DNA from 4 places in the Streptomyces sp. NBC_00989 genome. Region 2 is predicted to be linked to each of the others. Evidence: riboswitches for the same ligand, from Rfam matches in the RefSeq annotation. Region 2 holds a riboswitch; each other region holds the start of a gene.
What was found. A riboswitch is a leader RNA that binds a small molecule or an ion and turns the genes downstream of it on or off. The one in region 2 is predicted to bind cyclic di-AMP.

Region 1 (2,176 bases), 2.6 Mb from region 2:
GGGGCCGGCGGGAGGATGATTTCCGGGGCCATCGTCGGAGCCGTGGGCAGCGTGAGTTCGGGGGCGACGGCCGGGGCCGCGGCGAAGGAGACCTCGGCGGCGGGGGCGGTCGGCTGCCACTCCTGCTGCGGCGGGCGCCAGTCCGGTTCCGGTGTGGTGTACCAGGTGGGCTGGCCGGCGGGCTGCTGGGGCACCATCGGTATCTGCCCGGTGGACCAGGCCTGCTGTTCGGTGACCACGGGCATCTGTCCGGTTGACCAAGACGGCTGCTGTTCGGTCATCACGGGCATCTGGCCGGTGGACCAGGCGGGCTGCTGTTCGGCAACTACAGGTATCTGACCGGTGGCCCAGGCCGGCTGCTGCTCGGTGACCATGGGCATCTGCCCGGTGGACCAGGCCGCTTCCGGGGCGGACCAGGCCGTCTCCGGCGTCGGCCAGGGGGCACTCGCCTGAGCGGGTTCGGTGCGCGGTCCGGCGATGTACGGGAGCAGCTCCAGGTCCGCGGTCAGCGGGTCGAAGACCGGCGCCGGGGCGGCCGCGACGGCGAACTGCTGCGGCTGTACGGCGGGCGTGGGCGGCACTTCGATGGCGGGCACGGGCGGCAGGTCGATGACGGTCGGCTGGGGCATCTGAGCCAGCTGCTGCATCTGAGGCAACTGGGGTGCGGCGGGCGGCAGTGCGGCGATGGGTCCGGCCGTCAACTCCGCGACAGGCGCGGTGAGTTGCGGGGCGGCGAACTCTGGTGCGCCGGTCCCAGCGGTCAGTTCGGCCACGGCTCGGCTGGGCTGCGCCTCGAGTGCGCGGCCGCCGCCCTCGGGCTCGGGGCGTCGCTCGGACCGCTCGGGCCGGGGTGCCGCCGAGCGGGCGGGAGTCCTGCCGGGCGGCAGCTTCGCCGGCACGGTCGGGCCCAGTTGGGCGCGAGCGCGGTCGAACAACTGCCGGGTGACTGCGTCTTGGGCGGGGTCGGAAGGACGCGACGCGCTGGGACGGGGCTCGACGCGCTTGCGCGGGCCGCCGGACATCTTGCGTGTGGCGTTGTAGTTTCCGGTGGCCGTCTCGGCCCTGTCGTAAAGGGAGTTGATCCGCCGCTGAACTTCGTCACGGCTGGGTCGGTCGTCCACGGTGGGGCCACTGCCTCCGGTGCGCGTACTTCGTTCTGCCGGCATGGCAGACGTGCTCCTTCCGTAACGCGCCTACCGAGTTAGCTGTCGGGTTCGGGCGGCCGATCACGGAAGGATTGCCCTACGACCCTTGCCCAAACGGGCAGTTGGGCCGATTCACCCCAAGTCGGTTGGGTCCTCGGCTCCGGCTGTCGCGAGCGACACACCGGACTCGGCGCAAACCGTGCGGCCCGGCGCTGATCGCCGGAGTAGGTCGTACGGTCTGAGCGTCAACTTAGCCAACGTGTGTGCCTCGTGTGAAGGTTGAAGCGCGATATGTCCGATACGTTTTTGTGACCTTTACCTCTCCTGAACGTGACCCGGGCTCATGAGGCCCATCGGGCCGGGTGATCCATATGAGGTCGCTATGAATTTTTGGGACGGTTGAACACACCGGGGTCCGGCTCCGTATTGGGACGGGGGATTTCCATGCCGGGACGATCCGGGCCGACCGATACGCGTAGGAGCAACTTCCTTGGCACGCAACACGCGCAGACGCCCCACAGGCGCACGACGCGCGACGATGGCAGCAGTCGCCCTGATGCTGGGCGGCGGAGGACTGGTGGCGGCGAACGTCTACGCGTCGGCGTCCGAAGGTGGTTGGGGCGGTGATTCTGCCCAGCAAGGCTCTCCGGATGCGGCATCGGACGGCGCCACGATCGACTGCCCGGACATCGGCACCCAGTTGACGACGGTCCCCGACGAGGCGAAGACCGACGTCGACACCCAACTCGCGCTTCTGGACCAGCAGATAACCGAGGCCTACCAGAAACTGAAGGACTCGACGGAGTCCATACGCCAGGACGCCTCCTTCGCCGACAACGCGATCATGAATCCGTTGAAGGAGAAGCGCGCCGCGACCATCGGACGGATCGACGACGCCATCGCGCGTGTCGGGGACCGCCCGGAGGGCCTCGACGCACTCGCCGGCTGCACCCTGATCGCCCCCACGAACGGTGACCAGAACGGCGATCAGAGCGGCGGCCAGGACGGCGGCGGCGACGACCAGGGCGGCC
Region 2 (2,176 bases):
TCGGCCGCCTCCTGCTCGGTCGGTTCCGCGACGCACGCGCCCGCGTGCCGCCGGGTCACCACGAACCCCTCGGCCTCCAGCGTGCGCAGGGCCTCCCGGACGGGGACGCGCGAGACCCCGTACCGGCGCGCGAGGAGTTCCTCCGTGAGCCGGCTGCCGCGCTCGTAGACACCGGCGACGATGTCGTCCCGGATCGCCGTGCATACCGAGTGCGCCGGAATACGCATGTCCGACCTCCGCCTTAATCCCCGTGAAACGTCGACGATTGACGTGTGTTCCGTGACTCTATTGCAATGAGCGGGAATTTCCGATGGCGGGCCGGAATCCATGGATATTTTTTGGACAGGAGGGCTCCGGAAACGCCGAAAGCCCCGGCCGGGCGGGCCAGGGCTTCGGGAAGTGCGGCGCTGTGTCGTCAGACGTTCACGCCGTGCTTGCGGAGGTAGGCGACGGGGTCTACGTCGGAGCCGTACTCGGCGGTCGTGCGGGCCTCGAAGTGGAGGTGCGGTCCGGTGACGTTGCCGGTCGCCCCGGAGAGGCCGATCTGCTCGCCCGGGGTGACCGTCTGGCCGACGGAGACACCGATGGACGACAGGTGGCCGTACATGGTGTACATGCCGTCGGCCATCTTGATCACGACCTGATTGCCGTACGAGCCTCCCCAGCCGGCCTCGACGACGGTGCCGGAGCCGACCGCGTGCACGGAGGTGCCGGTCGAGGCGTGGAAGTCGATGCCGGTGTGGGCACCGGAGGACCAGAGGGAACCGCCGGTCTTGTAGCCGGTGGAGACGTACGAGCCGGTGACCGGTGCGACGAAGGTGTTGAGCCTCTTGCGCTCGGCGGCGCGGGCGGCGCGTACCTCGGCCTCGCGCTCCGCCTTGGCCTGCGCGGCGGCCTTGGCCCGGGCGGTCTCCTTGGCCAGCGTTTCAGCGGCGGCCTGCTGCTGGGCGACGGCCTGGGCGTCGATCTTCTCGGCCACGGAGTCGCCCATGGCGACGACGGGGGTGAGACCGGTCTGTTCGGGGGCGGGCTCCGCGGCGAACGCCGGGGCGCTCGCGAGGGTGCCGACGACGCCGGTGGTGGTGAGGGCCGCGACACTCGCGACACGAACGGTGGTGCGGTGGGTCCGGCTCGGGCGACGGTGCTTCCCGGTGGCGCGGGTGAACGCCATGGAGTGGCTGGTCCTTTCCTTCCTTCTCGCCTACCGGGTTAGCTGACGGGTTCGGAGCAGGAAGGTCTCCTACGGACCCCCTCGCTGTGCGCGCGGGCGTCCGATTCACCCCAGGGACATGGGTCCCCGGCTCCCCTGGCTCGCGCCGTACGGGGACTCGGCGATGACTGTCCGGTGCCACGAGTGCGGCGCGGTGCCTGACGGACAGCCGGACCGACGCTAAGGGGGGCCACTTTCAATCCCCAAACGGATCACGGGTTTTGTTGCACATGCCACAGGGCAGACAGGCAACCTCTCCCCCAATTCGGACATTAGGGGGGCCCTGATGACTCTTCAGTCACCAGGGCCCCCACACGCGCGTGCCGCCGATCGGCTCCCTGCTTGTCGTCTACTCGGCCGGGACGACGGTCACTTCGCCGATACCGAGAGCCTCGACGGGCTCCTTGATCTGCTCCGCGTCGCCGACCAGGATCGTCACCAGACGGTCCACCGGGAAGGCGTTCACGACCGCCGCGGTGGCCTCCACGGTGCCGGTCGCGGCGAGCTGCTGGTACAGCGTCGCCTGGTAGTCGTCGGGCAGGTGCTGCTCGACCTGGTCGGCCAGCGTGCTGGCCACGGCCGCGGCGGTCTCGTACTTGAGCGGCGCCACCCCGACGAGGTTCTGCACGGCGATGTCCCGCTCGGCGTCGGTGAGTCCGCCCTCGGCGAGCTTGCGCAGCACCGTCCACAGGTCGTCCAGCGCGGGACCGGTGTTCGGGGTGTCCACGGAGCCGCTGATGGCGAGCATCGAGGCACCCGTGCCGTCGGGTGCCGAACGCAGCACCTGGCCGAACGCCCGCACACCGTAGGTGTAGCCCTTCTCCTCGCGCAGGACGCGGTCCAGGCGGGAGGTGAGGGTGCCGCCGAGGCAGTACGTGCCGAGCACCTGGGCGGGCCACACGCGGTCGTGCCGGTCGGCGCCGACGCGGCCGATGAGCAGCTGCGTCTGGACTGCGCCGGGACGGT
Region 3 (2,176 bases), 6.2 Mb from region 2:
CAAATACGGTCTGGGGTCGCAGAGTTCACCGCTTCGAGCGACAGATATATGCATATCTTGGTGGATCGGCACCGTTACCGACGCGGTAATGGCAGTCTGGCGAAGAAGCACCAGTCCGGGACCGTACTCGAACCATCCGCTCCGTGTCGGACACCGGTCCCGCGGGAAAGGGACGACCGCGCCATGGCAGACCATCTGGAAGCATCCGTCACTCTGCCGAGCGATCCCGCCTCGGTCTCCACCGCCCGCACCTACGTGGTCGGAACCCTGGTGGAATGGGGCCTTCCGGCGGACACGGAGGTCGCCGACACCATCCGCCTCATCGTCTCCGAACTCGCCACCAACGCCGTACAGCACACCTTCGGGCAGTCACCCACCTTTACGGTGGACATCGAGCTGGAGCGTGACGAACGGCTGCGCATCGGGGTCACCGACAGCCATCCCCGGTTCCCGAAACGCCTGCCGGCCGCTGTCCAGCAGGACAACGGCCGGGGCATGGTGATCATTCGCTGGCTGACCGCGGAGTGCGGCGGAAAGCTCAAGGTCCGGCCCACCCTGGAGGGCGGCAAGACGGTCTCCATCGAGGTGCCCTGGACGGTACCGGCCCGGCCGGTGACGGCCGGGGGCCAGCAGGAGCCGTAGAGCGGCGTGGTGAACGTCCCTGGACACCCGAGGGGGTGGCGGCCTGTCAGGTGGCCGCCACCCCCTCGGGAGATTCATTCGGACGGGTCCCAGGACCTGTCCGGCGGATCCTGTCGCAGACGCGGGGCGTGGCACGCACATCTGCCGCGTCGTCGGTTGCCAACGCTCCGCGTTGACGCCCTCCTCCGTCTTGCAGCTGCACGCACCACGCCCCGCTCACCGGCGCCGATCACGCACCGCCGATTTCCTGCGACCTGATCCGCTGGACAGGCCCTAGCTGACCCGGCCGTACCAGACGCTCTTGGTCCAGATCTTCTGCAGCCTCACCACGTCCCCGGTCTTCGGGGCATGCCAGATCTTTCCCTTGCCGGCATAGATGCCGACGTGGTAGACGCTGGAGCCCGAGTGGAAGAAGACGAGGTCCCCGGCCTTGCGGCTCTTGGCCGAGATGTGGTGGGACTTGTTGTACTGCTGGGCCGCCGTACGGGGCAGTTTCTTGCCTGCCTTCTTGTACGAGTACAGCGTGAGCCCCGAGCAGTCGAAGCGGCCCGGTCCGGTGGCCCCGTACCTGTACGGAGCGCCCTTCTTGGACGCCGCGACCTGGAGTGCCTTCGTCGCGGGTGTCGCGGCCGCGGCGTCGGATGCGACGCCCGGTATCACGACGGAACCGCCAACAGCGGCGATGGCGAAAGCCGAGGCCGTACCGGCCCTGACCATCAGCGACGGGACACGATTGAGCGCAGTCATGCGCAACCCTTCGTCAGCCGCCTGTGAAGGATGACCTGTCGGATTCGGGCTGGCGAAGTTGCCCGGCCGCTGACGCGGCTTCACCCCAAGGGCTGCTCGACCCGGTCATGGCGTGACCGTCCCGGCGACCCGTCGTGCTTGGGTCCTCCACTCCTGCCGATGCAATCCTGTCGACCTGTCATCCGGGTGGCGGCAGGACTCGGCGTCCGCCCGGATCGCCCCGCCGCTGCGGCGGGGTCTTGTCGTCAGACAGGGATCTTGACCTATTGATGTCTGAAAATCCCAACGGAATCGGGGATTTGTGGGGTTACTCACCACTCACCCGTTCGGGTGGACACCGGGATGTTCGAATAGGTGTCGAGGGGGTCAAATGCCCCCGGACCAGCGCCGGAACGCCCCACCGCTCCCCCTGGACTACGCGCGTTGCGCAACCCCAACGGCCTTGTCGAAGGAGGGGCGTCTACTCCGAACGGGGGTACGCCGTTTGGTCCGTTTCGACTCGGTCCCGGACGCGCCTTCGGCGAGACGCGTCCGCCCGGGACGGCTCCGCGTCCCTCAACTGTCGGAGGGTGCGGGGAGGGTGACGCGCGCCGTGCGGCGCTCCCCGTCCAGCACGCGCAGCGCCCGCGCGAGGGTGGGGGCGTGCAGTTCGGTCTCGCCCCGCTGGTGCATCAGCGCCAGCGCGTCCCGCAGCTCTGCGGCCTTGGCCACGAGCGCCTGGGCGGCCCTCAGTCCACGGTACGTGTCACCGTGGTGCGCCGGGTTGATACGGCCGAGCAGGTCGGCC
Region 4 (2,176 bases), 1.3 Mb from region 2:
TGAGCCGCACGGACCAGGTGTGGACCTCGGACAACACCGACCCGCTCGACCGGCTCGCCATCCAGCACGGCTTCAGCCAGATCCACCCCGCGCGCGTGATGGCCGCGTGGGTCACCGACAGCCCGAACACCCAGCTCAACAACCGGGTCAGCAGCCTGCGTTTCCGGTTCGTGAGCGCCATGGCCGGAGTCCTCGGGGTGGGCGGCGACCTCTCGGAGTGGACCGAGGAGGAACTCGCCGAGGCCCGCCGATGGGTCGACCTCTACAAGGAGATCCGGCCGCTCGTCCAGCACGGCGACCTCCACCGGCTGCGCCCGCCGCGCGGCGGCCTGAGCGCCGTGCAGTACGTGCGCGGCGACGAGACCGTCGTCCTCGCCCTGCTCCAGGCGCAGCACTACGGTGAGCCGCTGCCTGCGCTCCGGCTGCGCGGACTCGACCCGACAGTGTCGTACGAATGCCTCGAAACGGGCGAAGTCCACCGGGGTGCCGTCCTGTTGCACCACGGGCTGCGGACGGGGCTGCAAGGTGACCTTGATGCGACGGTTCTCCGCCTGCGTCGCATCTGATCCCTCTGTCCTAATTGCAGCCTTCGTGCCAACTCGCTCTGGAATAAAGGAACCTGAGAGTTGCGTACGTGAGCAGCGTCATATTCGTGACCGTGCGTCGTTCGTCATGTGCACGTAATTGACGTGCTCTTACAGGGGAATTGAGGGGTTGAGTCCGGTGGGAATTCACGGAGGGTGACTGTGAATTCCCACAGGGAGTCGCAAGGAACGCAAATCCGTGGAACCTCCTGCTTGTCCCTTTGCGTCTTCCTCGCTTACGTTCGCCACCAATCCGGACGGACGCCCAATCCTGCCGCCGACCGGACTCCGCACACACCCACCCGTATGCGGCAGGAGCGGGGGACCCACAGGTAAGACGCCTGTTCCGGTCTCCGGAACGGGCTTGGGGTTTAGCCGCGACCAGCGCGCGGCCGGGCATCTCCAGCCCGCACCCGACAGCTCACCTCGCAGGCGCCGGAGAGGAATTCGTCATGCCCGCGAAGGGTAAGCACCGCCGCCCGAAGTCCCAGCGTCTCTCTCGCTCGATGGCCGTAGCCGGAACCGGCGGCGCCGCACTCGCCCTTCCGCTCATGGGGGCCACCGGCGCCCATGCCGCGACCACGACTTCCGCTCCGGAAAAGGCGGTTCAGTCCGTTCCGGCGACCGAGAAGACGGTCACGGAGCAGGCCGCCGCGAAGACCGTCTCGAAGGCCTCGGGCGTCAAGACGTATTCGGTGAAGGCCGGCGACTGGCTCGCGAAGATCGCCGAGCAGCAGGACGTCACCGGTGGCTGGAAGAAGATCTACCAGGACAACCGCGAGGTCATCGGCAGTGACCCGTCGCTGATCCACCCGGGCCTGAAGCTCTCCCTCGGCGAGAAGGCCACGACGGGCGGGACGAGCGGGACGGACACGACCAAGTCGTCCAACTCGTCCAAGTCGTCCGGCTCTTCGACTTCCTCGTCCTCTTCGTCTTCCTCCTCGAAGAGCACATCGGCCTCGCAGAGCGACGACAGCACCAGCACCTCCAGCGGCTACACCCTCCCCGTGACCGGTGCCACCATCGGCACCGGCTACCACGTCGCGGGCAGCATGTGGTCCAGCGGCTACCACACCGGCGTCGACTTCGTCGTCCCGACCGGCACCACCATCAAGGCCATAGCGGCGGGCACGGTCGTCTCGGCGGCCTACGACGGCGCGTACGGCAACGAGGTCGTCATCCGGCACGCGGACGGCGAGTACTCGCAGTACGCCCACATGTCGCAGCTGTCCGTCTCGGCCGGCCAGACCGTGACCGAGGGCCAGCAGATAGGCCTCTCCGGCGCGACCGGCAACGTGACCGGCCCGCACCTCCACTTCGAGATCAGGACCACGCCGTACTACGGCTCGGACGTGGACCCGGTCGCCTACCTCCGCTCGCACGGCGTCACCGTCGGCTGACACCAGGCCCCGACGCCTGCCTCGCGCCATCGAAGGCCGGACCCAGATCCTCGGGTCCGGCCTTCGGGCATAGCAGTTGGGGGGTCAACGCCCCTGATCAGAGGCTTATTCCGACTTTGGACAACACTTTACAAGTGGCTTATCTCACCGTCCGTCAACCCCTTATTACGATCGCGTAGGTCACACCCCAGG

Region 1: another riboswitch for cyclic di-AMP. It lies ahead of OG714_RS03715 (NlpC/P60 family protein); the one in region 2 lies ahead of OG714_RS14755 (M23 family metallopeptidase).
Region 3: another riboswitch for cyclic di-AMP. It lies ahead of OG714_RS43040 (C40 family peptidase); the one in region 2 lies ahead of OG714_RS14755 (M23 family metallopeptidase).
Region 4: another riboswitch for cyclic di-AMP. It lies ahead of OG714_RS09375 (peptidoglycan DD-metalloendopeptidase family protein); the one in region 2 lies ahead of OG714_RS14755 (M23 family metallopeptidase).

The regions. Positions count from the first base shown of each region.
Region 1 covers NZ_CP108728.1:824,464-826,639, reverse strand. The annotation lists gene OG714_RS03715 (NlpC/P60 family protein) at 1-1,166, opposite strand, end outside; cyclic di-AMP (ydaO/yuaA leader) riboswitch at 1,175-1,348, opposite strand; gene OG714_RS03710 (DUF1996 domain-containing protein) at 1,684-2,176, shown strand, end outside.
Region 2 covers NZ_CP108728.1:3,442,938-3,445,113, forward strand. The annotation lists gene OG714_RS14750 (GntR family transcriptional regulator) at 1-227, opposite strand, end outside; gene OG714_RS14755 (M23 family metallopeptidase) at 416-1,171, opposite strand; cyclic di-AMP (ydaO/yuaA leader) riboswitch at 1,185-1,344, opposite strand; gene OG714_RS14760 (M16 family metallopeptidase) at 1,560-2,176, opposite strand, start outside.
Region 3 covers NZ_CP108728.1:9,594,103-9,596,278, forward strand. The annotation lists gene OG714_RS43035 (ATP-binding protein) at 184-642, shown strand; gene OG714_RS43040 (C40 family peptidase) at 916-1,389, opposite strand; cyclic di-AMP (ydaO/yuaA leader) riboswitch at 1,393-1,572, opposite strand; gene OG714_RS43045 (hypothetical protein) at 1,945-2,176, opposite strand, start outside.
Region 4 covers NZ_CP108728.1:2,155,319-2,157,494, reverse strand. The annotation lists gene OG714_RS09380 (alpha-galactosidase) at 1-566, shown strand, start outside; cyclic di-AMP (ydaO/yuaA leader) riboswitch at 870-1,032, shown strand; gene OG714_RS09375 (peptidoglycan DD-metalloendopeptidase family protein) at 1,037-1,984, shown strand.